2 regions of the Bradyrhizobium guangxiense genome follow, and region 2 is predicted to be linked to the other one. Evidence: predicted binding sites of a transcription regulator. Region 2 holds the regulator's gene; the other holds the start of a gene.
What was found. The regulator LexA, encoded in region 2, represses DNA repair genes until DNA is damaged. The targets are predictions, from matches to a motif close to TGTTCNNNNTGTGTTCNG.
Positions count from the first base shown of each region.

Region 1: X268_RS09060 (putative DNA modification/repair radical SAM protein) is a predicted target of LexA. The motif match lies at 2,616-2,633, and genes of this name have one in related genera.

Region 1 covers NZ_CP022219.1:1,933,755-1,939,320, forward strand. Annotated here, with positions in the region: gene X268_RS09055 (UdgX family uracil-DNA binding protein) at 1-1,300, opposite strand, end outside; gene X268_RS09060 (putative DNA modification/repair radical SAM protein) at 1,300-2,535, opposite strand; gene X268_RS09065 (ImuA family protein) at 2,699-3,505, shown strand; gene X268_RS09070 (Y-family DNA polymerase) at 3,402-4,997, shown strand; gene X268_RS09075 (error-prone DNA polymerase) at 4,994-5,566, shown strand, end outside.
Region 2 covers NZ_CP022219.1:3,501,341-3,506,906, forward strand. Annotated here, with positions in the region: gene X268_RS16575 (HAD family hydrolase) at 1-103, shown strand, start outside; gene X268_RS16580 (hypothetical protein) at 273-479, shown strand; gene X268_RS16585 (molybdopterin molybdotransferase MoeA) at 697-1,908, shown strand; gene lexA (transcriptional repressor LexA) at 2,085-2,786, shown strand; gene X268_RS16595 (hypothetical protein) at 3,348-3,782, shown strand; gene X268_RS16600 (ComEC/Rec2 family competence protein) at 3,906-5,566, opposite strand, start outside.

The sequences.
Region 1 (5,566 bases), 1.6 Mb from region 2:
CGTCGGGAAGGTCGATGAGGCGGCCGCGGGTCTTGCCGATGGGAGTGATCTTGCCGAACACGCTCTGCGCGGCGGTGGCGCCCATCGCGACGATGAGCTCAGGCTGGATTGCCGAAACTTCCCGCTCGTACCATTGCCGGCATGCCCGGATCTCAGGCGTGTTCGGCTTCTGGTGCAGGCGGATCTTCCCGCGCGGCACGAATTTGAAGTGCTTCACGGCGTTGGTGACATAGACCTTCTTGCGATCGACACCGGCTTCCTCCAGCGCACGGTCCAGCATCTGGCCGGCCGGGCCGACGAAGGGATGGCCGGCGAGGTCTTCCTTGTCGCCGGGCTGCTCGCCGACCAGCATGATATTGGCATTCTTCGGGCCCTCGCCGAACACGGTCTGGGTCGCGTCCTTGTAGAGATGGCAGGCGCGGCAATGCGCGGCCTCCTCGCGGAGCGTTTCGAGATCGTCGGCAGCGGTCTTGCGTTTCATCGGGGCCTCCGGCCGCTTCTGAGGCTTGTGCGGATCGGTTGCGGCATTGGCGATCATGGCGCCGGTCATGCGTTCGGCGTCCTCGATCAAGGGCTTAATGATCGAAGCCTCGGGCAGGTTCCTCCAGTATTTCTTCGGCATCTCCGCCTGCATCGCCTTCACCTTGAGGCGGGCCGGATTGAAGATGCTGGCGTAGTAGCGCCGCCAGGTTTCCTCCAGCCGGTCTTCGCTGGGCGCCTCGCGCCTGCTGACACCCGACGTGAAGGAGAGCGCATGGCCATCCCAATGCGCGCACAGATCGGGCGTCAGGATCGACCAGGGCATGTCGGCAAAGCGTTTTGCGAAGAACGGCGCGGCGAGCTCCACGATGTGATGCTCGGGCTCGAACCAGGCAACGTAATGCGCCTGGCGTTCCCTGCCGATCTCGCGGAAGCGCACGAAGGCATGCATCTTGTGCTCGTCGCGATGGACTGCTCGCGCCATGGCGGTGACCTGCGCGACGTCAGGATCGGTCGCGACCTCGATGAGATCGTGGTTGTCCTTCAGCCGGAACAGCAGCCGATACAGGATCGCAAAGCGCTGGGGATCTCGGTGCAGGATCGCGGCCTGGGCGAGCTCGACGAATTTGCCTGATACGTTGAAGGTACCCTCGTTCACCTCGAGCATCGGAGACGGCGCTTGTGGCGCGAATAAGTCCGCTTCGCCGCCTTTCACGGTCCAGGTGACATCACTGGGCGGCACGTGGTGAAGCACGAGGCTCCGCGCTGCTTTGCGCCAGCCGTCGAAATCGGTTTCGGTGTCGAGGGTGATGTACTGCATCAGAAGCCAAATCCCAATTGCGTTGCTTTCGGCTTGAACCGTTCGACCAGCCGCGCCTCGTCGAGGCGGGGTGGCGGCGGCCGGGGATCGCTGAGGACAATGAACGGCAGCGCCTTGTTGCGGGGGACATGCAGGCGCGCCAGATCGGCCAGGCGGATCGTGGTGGTGCGCCGTGTCGCGATGATGCGTTCGACCGTCCTGGTGCCGAAGCCCGGCACGCGCAGCAGTTCTTCACGGCTGGCGCGGTTGACGTCGAGCGGGAAGCGGTCACGGTGACGCAGCGCCCATGCCAGCTTTGGATCGATCTCGAGCGGCAGCATCGCGCTGTCGTCGACGATCTCGCCGACGTCAAAACCGTAGAACCGCATCAGCCAGTCGGCCTGGTAGAGCCGGTGCTCGCGCAGCAGCGGCGGCTGCACCAGAGGCAAGGCGCGGCTGGCATCGGGGATCGGGCTGAAGGCGGAATAGTAGACGCGCCGCAGCCGGTAGGCGCCGTAGAGATTGGCGCTGGTGTGGAGAATGGTGTGGTCGGAGGCGCTATCTGCACCGACGATCATCTGCGTGCTTTGCCCGGCGGGTGCAAAGCGCTGTGGCTTGGCCTTCGTTTTCGTTGCGCGGTTCTCCTCGGCCTCGTCGAGCTTCAGCCGCAGCCGGCCCATGGTGCGGCGGATCGCGCGCACGTCTTTCTCCGGCGCGAATTGCTGCAGGCTCGTCTCCTGCGGCATCTCGATGTTGATGGAGAGACGGTCGGCATATTTGCCGGCCTCCGCGATCAGCGCGTCGTCGGCTTCGGGAATGGTCTTCAGGTGGATGTAGCCGCGGAAGTGATGCTCCTCGCGCAGTTTTCGCGCGACGCTGACCACCTGCTCCATGGTGTAGTCGGGACTGCGAATGATGCCGGAGGAGAGGAACAGGCCCTCGATGTAATTGCGCCGGTAGAAGTCGAGCGTCAGCTTGACCACTTCGTCGATGGTGAAGCGGGCGCGCGGCACGTTCGAGGAGGCGCGGTTGACGCAATAGAGGCAATCGTAATTGCAGGCGTTGGTCAGCAGCACCTTGAGCAGGGAGATGCAGCGTCCGTCCGGCGCGTAGGAATGGCAGATACCCATCCCGGGCGCCGTCGAGCCCATGCCCTTGCCGTCGCTGGAATCCCGCCTCTCGGTGCCGCTGGAGGCGCAGGATGCGTCGTACTTGGCGGCATCGGCCAGAATCTCCAGCTTGCGTTGCACGTCCATATTTGAATCCCTTTGATTCAGCTCATGAATCCGACGGCGCGCCAATTCGATTGACTCTTCTGGTGCCGTTAGCTTTATATTAGAACATATCATGAACAAATGAGCCAGCCGCTGGTTCTCTTTTTGAGAGCCATCGGCAATCACCTCTGAAGGAGCGGCGTATATGAGCGGCGCACGTATGAGCGCGCTTGCGACCTTGCGCGGCCAGATCGAGCGCATCGAGACGGCGGAGATCGTGCATCAGCACGACCGCGTCGCGCTCGGCCATAGCCAGGCCGATACCGTGCTGAAGGGCGGGCTCGCGCGCGCGGCGGTCCACGAGGTGTTTTGCGAGGGGCGCCAGGGCGCGGCCGCGACGGGTTTTGTCATGGGGCTTGCGGGGCGCGTGAGCGCGCAGCGGCCGCTGCTGTGGGTGCGGCAGGATTTTTCGGAAGTTGAAGCCGGCGCGCTGTCGATGAGCGGGCTATCCGAGCTCGGCCTCGATCCGCGCCGCGTGGTGATGGTTCGCGCCGCCGATGTCGAGAGCGCGTTGCGCACCTCGGCCGACGCGCTTGCCTGCGACGCGCTGGGCGCCGTCGTGCTCGAGCTTTGGGGGGATATCAGGCAGTTCGATCTGGTGGCGAGCCGCAAGCTGACGCTGGCCGCGCAATCGTCCGGCGTCACCGGCCTGATGTTGCGGATGGCGGCGCAGCCGTTGCCGTCGACCGCGGAGACGAGATGGATGCTGCGCGCGGCGCATTCGCCGCCGGGCACTGCTTCAATGCCTGCGGCGCCTTGGAGTGCCTGGGGCGCGCCGCGCTTCGATGCCGAGCTCTTGCGCAATCGTCATGGCCAATGCGGCCGCTGGATCATGGAATGGAATTGTGATGAGTGCCAGTTCAGTGAACCGTCGGCGTATCCTCAGCCTGTGGCTGCCGCGCCTGCCCATCGACCGGATCCAGCGCTTTCTTGGCAGCGCCGGACTGGTTAAGACCAATCATGAGCCGAGCATTGTCGTCATCAAGGAGAACAATGCGCTGGTGATCCATGCGCTGGACGAGGCCGCCGAACGTCTCGGCCTGTATATCGGCCAGCCCCTCGCCAATGCCCGGGCGATGTGCCCGGATCTGAAAGTGTTCGACGCCGATGTGGTGGCCGATGCGAAGACGCTCAGCGATATCGCCGATTGGTGCGACCGCTTCACGCCGCTGGTTGCGCTCGATCCGCCGCACGGGCTGTTCCTCGATATCACCGGTTGCACGCATCTGTTCGGCGGCGAGGCTGCGCTGTTGCGAGCGTTGGTCCGGACGCTTGCCCGTCAGGGCTTTGCCGTCGGTGCGGCAATTGCCGGCACGTCGGTCTGCGCGCGCACGCTGACGCGGCAGGCCGCGGGCACCATCGTCGCCGATGGTGAAGAGGCGGCGGCGATCGCGCAGTTTCCGGTGTCCGCGCTCGGTGCGGGCGAGGCGATCACCACGGGCCTGCGCCGCGCCGGCCTGAAGACCATTGGCGACGTCGCCGCGCGCGCGCCGAGCGAGATCACGGCGCGGTTCGGCGCCCGGTTCTCCACGCTGCTCGCCCATGCGCTGGGGCAGGGCGATGCGCCGATCAGCCCGCGAAAACCGCCGCCCGATTACATCGTCGAGAAGCGCTTCGCCGAGCCGATCGCAACCGACACCATGATTGCGATGACGCTGTCGCGACTCGCCGACACGTTGATCGCCTCCATGGAGAAACAGGGCAAGGGCGCGCGGCGGCTGGAAGCCGCCTTCTTCCGCACCGACGGCGTGGTGCGCGCGATCATGGTCGAGACCGGACGTCCCGTGACGCGAAGCGCGGTGATCGATCGGCTGTTTCGCGAGCGTCTCGATGCGCTCGCCGATCCGCTCGATCCCGGCTTCGGCTTCGACATGGTGCGCCTGTCGGCGAGCCGCACCGAGATCGTGGTGCAGGAGCAGCGCGATCTCGACGCTCATGTCCACGACAATGATGAGCTCGCCGCCTTGATCGACCGCATCGCCGCGCGCATCGGTGGAAAACGCGTCGTCGTGCACCTGCCTGAGGATACCCATATCCCCGAATGCGCGGTGATGACCGCGCCGGCGCAGCATCATCTTGCTGCCGCCATGCAGGCCGAATGGCCCGCACGCGTCGAGAGCGAGCCGCCGCTGCGCCCCTTGAGGCTGTTCGACAAGCCGGAGCCGATCAAGGTGCCGTTCGCGGCCGTGCCGGATGGTCCGCCCCATCAGTTCACCTGGCGCCGCGCGCTGCATGCCGTGGTGCGGGTGGAGGGGCCCGAGCGCATCGCGATGGAATGGTGGCGGCAGGACGGCAAGCAGCTGACGCGGGATTATTTCCGCGTCGAGGATGCCGAGGGCCTGCGCTTCTGGATCTTTCGCGACGGTCTTTACGAAGGGGAAGTGTTCGATGGCGATGGCAAGCCCGCTTCTCCCGGCTGGTATGTGCACGGTCTTTTCGCATGAACCCCCCCGCCTATGCCGAGATCGGCATCACCACCAATTTCTCCTTCCTGCGCGGCGGCTCGGATCCGCGTGCCTATGTGCATCAGGCCAGCATTCTCGGCATTCCCGTGATCGGTATCGCCGATCACAACACGCTTGCCGGCGTGGTGCGGGCCTATAAAGAGCTCGACAATGACAAGGTGCTGCACAAGCCGAAGCTGCTGATCGGCGCGCGCATCGTCTTCATCGACGGCACGCCGGACATTTTTGTCTATTCGCGCGACCGCGCCGCCTATGGCCGGCTCTGCCAGCTCCTGACCCGGGGCAAGCGTGGCGACGACATCACGCGGATCGAGAAGGGCGAGTGCCGTCTCACCTTCGCCGATCTTCTCGAATTCTCGGAAGGCCAGCTCCTGGTGCTGACGCTGCCGCATCGCTTTGATCCCGCACAGGCGCTGGATGTGCTCGCAAAGCTGAAGGCGAGCCGTGCCGAGGGCGTATGGCTGGCGGCGAGCCTGATCTATCGCGGCGACGACCGGCGTCGCCTCTCACGGCTCGACGATCTCGCCGCAAAAGCAAAGGTGCCGCTG
Region 2 (5,566 bases):
CCTCGCCGAGAACATCGAGGGCGCGCGGGCGCGCGGCCTGACGGCCGTGCATGTAACGTCGCCGCGCGACGTTGGGAACGCATTGAAGGCGTTGGGTATCTGACCCCAGAGATTCGTTACGCGAAGCCCGCGCCGGAAGCGCGTCCGGAACTAAATTTGCAGCAAATATGGAACCTGATCACTTTGTGCATTTTTATACAGAGTTCCCGGGAACGGAATACCACCCTCCGGACTCATGAGTCCGTTGGGACTTCTACACCGGACTCATCGACGTGCTGGGCAAAACCTACCTCACCAAGCAAGCCTCTCTCCTGCTTGAATTCGCAAGAAACACCTCGGATTCGGACCTTTCCGCCAAGCTGATCAGAAAGGCGGCCGACCTGAAATCGCAGGCCGACCCGCTCCCCGACAAGGATCAAGGGCCCAAAGCTCCAGACGTCGCGTTCGACCTCGGTACGGACGGACCGACCGGGAGTTGACCGATGCTGGCCGTGGCGCTTGTTTTTCTCGTTCTAGCCATGGCGATCCTCATGCCGGTTTGCCTTGCCTTCCGGATCATGCCCCGGCGGACGTGAGCTTCCCTCCTCCGCACTGAGATCACGCACGATAAATCATTCTGCGTGCTGCTTTGCCTCGCGCCTGCACTCGGCTAGAACTCTCCGCCATTTTATCGATGTGCTCAGCAGGAGTTCCGCCGTGGCCTTGATGCCGGTTTCCGACGCCCTTGCTGCGGTGCTGGCGGGGGCAGAGCCGCTGCCTGAGCAGATGGTTTCGCTCGACGAAGCCTACCACCGCGTGCTCGCCCATGACCTCGCGGCGCGGCGCACGCAGCCGCCGCATGCCATGTCGGCGATGGACGGCTATGCCGTGCGCGCGGTGGATGCGGCAATGATTGATTCCAGGCTGACTGTCATCGGCGAGGTCGCGGCCGGCCGGCCGTTCACCGGGACGGTCAGCACCGGCGAAGCCGTACGGATCTTCACCGGCGGCGTCGTTCCAGACGGCGCGGACGCGGTGGTGATCCAGGAGGACACCGTTGCGGACGGCAACAGGGTCACCATCAGGGAGGCCGCGATCGCCGGACGGCACATTCGCCCGGCCGGCGTCGATTTCCGCGAGGGTGACGTGCTCCTGCGCAGGGGAGCCCGTCTGACCGAGCGCGATCTCGCGCTCGCCGCTGGAATGAATCACCCGCACCTGCCCGTCCGCCGCCGTCCGAAGGTCGCGATCCTCGCCACCGGCGATGAGCTGGTGATGCCCGGCACCACGCCCGGCCCCGGCCAGATCGTCTATTCCAACGGTTACGCACTGCATGCGCTCGCCCGCAGCGAGGGCGCCGAGACCATCGACCTCGGTGTCGCCGCGGATACGCTGGAGGCGACCTCCGCCGGAATCCGCCGCGCCCGCGACAGCGGCGCGGACATCCTGATCACCACCGGCGGCGCCTCGGTCGGCGACCACGACCTGGTCCAGCAGGCGCTCAAGGACGAAGGCATCGCGATGGCGTTCTGGAAGATCGCGATGCGGCCAGGCAAGCCGATGATGCACGGGCGGCTCGGCGCCATGCGCGTGATCGGCCTGCCCGGCAATCCCGTGTCGTCTTACGTGTGCGCGTTCCTGTTCATGGTGCCGCTGATTCGTGCCCTATCGGGCCAAGAGGTGATTCATCATCGCCGCGAACGCGCCGTGCTGGGCCGCGATCTCGGTGCCAACGACCAGCGCGAGGATTACTTGCGCGCGCGTCTGGAGCTGCGCGACGACGGCACGCAAGTCGCCCTTCCCGTCAGCCATCAGGACTCCTCTCTGCTTGCGAATCTCGCTGCGGCACAGGTACTTCTCGTGCGCGCACCCTTCGCGCAGAAGGCCGAAGCCGGCAGCCCTTGCGAGGTGTTGCGGCTGCCGGTTTGAGCCGCGCGGCCACACGTATTCCGCGAGGTTCGCTTCGTTCACGGTAAATTAAGCAGTTGCGGAACACATATCGAACATATAGTGTCCGTTCATGATTTGTTTCGAGCATGTAGCGCCCTGTCGCTGAATTCACCGTCTCGGAATCGAACGACATCAACCGGGGGACTTTGGTCGAGATGTTAACGCGCAAACAATACGAGCTTCTGCGGTTCATCAGCGAACGTTTGAAGGAAAGCGGCGTGCCGCCCTCCTTCGACGAGATGAAGGATGCGCTCGACCTGCGCTCGAAGTCAGGCATCCACCGCCTGATCACCGCACTCGAGGAGCGCGGCTTCATCCGCCGCCTGCCCAACCGCGCCCGCGCCATCGAAGTGATCAAGCTGCCGGAGCTCCAGGCGGCCGCCGGCAACCGACGCGGCTTCACGCCAAGCGTCATCGAAGGCAATCTCGGCAAGGTGCGCGCGAGCACCAGCCCGCCCGCTGACGAGGGCGAGCGGCCCGTGGCGGTGCCAGTGATGGGCCGCATCGCGGCCGGCACGCCGATCGAGGCGCTACAGACCCGAAGCCACACCATCAGCGTGCCGCCTGACATGCTCGGCTCGGGCGAGCATTACGCACTCGAAGTGCGCGGCGATTCCATGGTCGAGGCCGGTATCCTCGACGGTGACATGGCGCTGATCCAGCGCAACGAGAGCGCCGACACCGGCGACATCGTTGTGGCGCTGATCGATGACGAGGAGGCCACGCTCAAGCGCTTCCGCCGCCGCGGCGCCTCAATCGCCCTCGAGCCCGCCAATGCCGCTTATGAAGTACGCATCCTGCCGCCGAACCGCGTGAAGATTCAGGGCAAGCTGATCGGACTTTACCGGAAGTACTGATTTGCGGACGCACTCGGTACAGGAACATCCGGCGCCTTGCGCGCCTTCGATCGGTACGCCGATCAGATATTGGAGCGGACGGATGTCCGCTCCGGCTGGATAGTCTTTCTGGTTCTGCACAGATTATCCGGCCCCTCCTCCACGGCCACGTCCTCAGCGGATCGCACGAGACAGCATCGCGTCACGGCCTCCGCGTTGGAGGGGACAGGCAAGTGCGTATCGCTTGAGTGCCGCTGTGACCGCCGCTGGTCGCACCACCGGCAGGCGGTTGCCGCGCAACCGCATCGTCATGTCTGCAACGCCCGGCGCAATGCAATTGCGCAGCACCGCAATCGTGCTGGCGATGCAGGCGTCGCGTTTGCCAGCCGTTGACACGTGCCGGCCAAATGCGCGGCAGCGGGCTTTGTTCCTAGCGAATCCGGGAAAGTTAATGTGATCGCGGCGCGCAGATCACAGCCGCAGATTCGCCTTCAACCAAGCAGAGCTTTGCGTCCTTACTCTGACAGAGGCCTGTGCCTCCAAGAGAGGTGCGGGTCGCTTTCTTCGCATGAGGAGCACCCGATGTGTGACTATAGCCTGCATGCCGTCGCGACGCGCCCCGCGGAAGTCGGCGAGACGATCGTCACGACCACGTTCCGCGGCACCTCGACACGCGGCTTCGCCTCCGAAGCCGATCTCTCCGTTGCGGTCTGCCTGCTTCCAGGAACGGAGCTCGCCTTCGCCGACAACGTCCGTTACGACAACCGCTGGATCTGGACGCGCACCGTCAATTCCCGCGTCGGCAAGTTCGGCAAGATCGATCCGCACATTCCCGACCGCCATCACGACGCGATCGAATTCCCTGACGGCAAATACGTGCTGGTGACGCAGCTCGTCGAAGGCCAGCGTGCGACCGTGCTGCAGCTGCCGGTGACCCAGCCGGTCGGCGAGCGCGAGCACAAGCCGCAGAGCATCGCCGACAGCCGGCCGCCGGTCACGCGTCTGCCGATCGGCTGACGCCGCCCCGGCCGCAAGGTCGAGGCTAAGGAAATGCCGTCGCCGGCCGAGGCCGGCGAGATGGTATGGCTTGCGTCTCACGGAATCCCATCGGACCGTCCCCCTTTCCCCTCCCCTCCATCCTCAATCGTCGGCCTGCAAGTCGGTCTCCGTTGGCGTTGCGTCGCGGTTGCGGGGAGCCGTCCTCGGCGCAAGACTGCCGTCGAACTCGCCTTCGCCGGCACCGGCCGGCAACCACGGGCGGTTGGTGCCTCTCGCCCTCACCGCCTGGACGGAAAATCCGTCACCACGCGGCGTGAGCGCCAGCGCGCCCTGGCGAACCAGCCGCTGCCGATCCACCACCATCGCCGCGCAATCGGGCGGCGCGGGCCGTGACGTCACCACCAAGGCGGCGCGGCTGCAATCGTCCGCCAACGCATCGATGCGCAAGGCCAGCGCGACCAGCCGCCCGTCGGCGAGCGGCGTGACGCAGCCGGCCTCGTCGCACGATATACCGTCGGCCAGCGCGCTACTGCCGGCATCGCGCGGATCGGCGTCGGCCGCCAACCACTCCCTCAGCAGGAAATTGTCCTTCCCAGCCCTGATCAGGTGCAAACGCCCGTCCCCGCCCCGCACCGCGACGCTCGCGCCGTCCCCGGCAATCAGGACATCGGGCTGCCGCACCGAAAGGCCCCAGGCGATCGAAGCCAGCAGAACCACGGCACCGGCCCAGCGCAAGGGCGTGCGCAACAGGCCCATCACGATGATGCCGAGGCTCGCTCCGACCAGCGGCGCAATACTGAACGCGGGGATGTGGCCGACCGCGCCCGGCAAGGCCGCCACCCAGCGCGAGACCGCAACCATCCAGTCGATGCCCAATCCCATCAGCCACCAGAACGCGCCATCGAGCCCGAACGGCGCAGCCAGCAATCCCAACAGTCCGGCCGGCATCACCAGTGCAGAGACCACCGGCATCGCACCGAGATTGGCGAGCACGCCGTAAGGCGTGACCCGATGGAAATGGAAGGCGGCGTAGGGCGTGGTCGCAAGCCCCGCGATCAGCGAGGCCAGGAACAACATCGCGATCTCGCGGCCGCCCCACAGCGCGACGCGCGCTGTCGCCGAATGGTCGGGCGAGGCAAGCAGGTTCGGCATGCCGATCTGCACCAGCGCCACCAGCCCGAGCGTTGCTGCAAACGACATCTGGAAGCTCGGATGCACCAGCGCCTCCGGCGCGACCGCGAGCACGATCAGCGCCGCCACGGCCAGCGTACGGAAGGTGATGGCGCGCCGATCGACCATGACCGCGATCAGCACCACCGCCGTCATGAAGAACGATCTTTGCGTGGCGACCTCCGCGCCCGAGAGCAGAAGATAGAACGCCGCCGCAACCAGCGCCGCGGCCGCCGACCATTTCTTGATGGGAAAGCCGACGGCGAGACCCGGGATCAGCGCCAGCAGCGCGCGCACCGCGAAGAACACGACGCCGGCGACGACGGCCATGTGGTAGCCCGAGATCGAAAGCACGTGGCCGAGCCCCGAGACGAACATGGCATCGTTGACGGGCGTGGAAATCGCATCGCGCCGCCCGGTGAGCAGCGCTGTCGCGATCGCGCGGTCGTCGCCCTCGAGCGTGGCTCGGATGCGGGCGTCGATCGCATCGCGTAGGCCCTGCATGAAGGCGGCGTAGCGCAGCCGCAGGCCTCCGGCGTCCGGCGGCACCGCAGCCGTGATCGCGCCCATCACGAAGCCGGAGGCGCCGATGCCCTGAAAGTACATATCGCGCGAAAAGTCGTAGCTGCCGG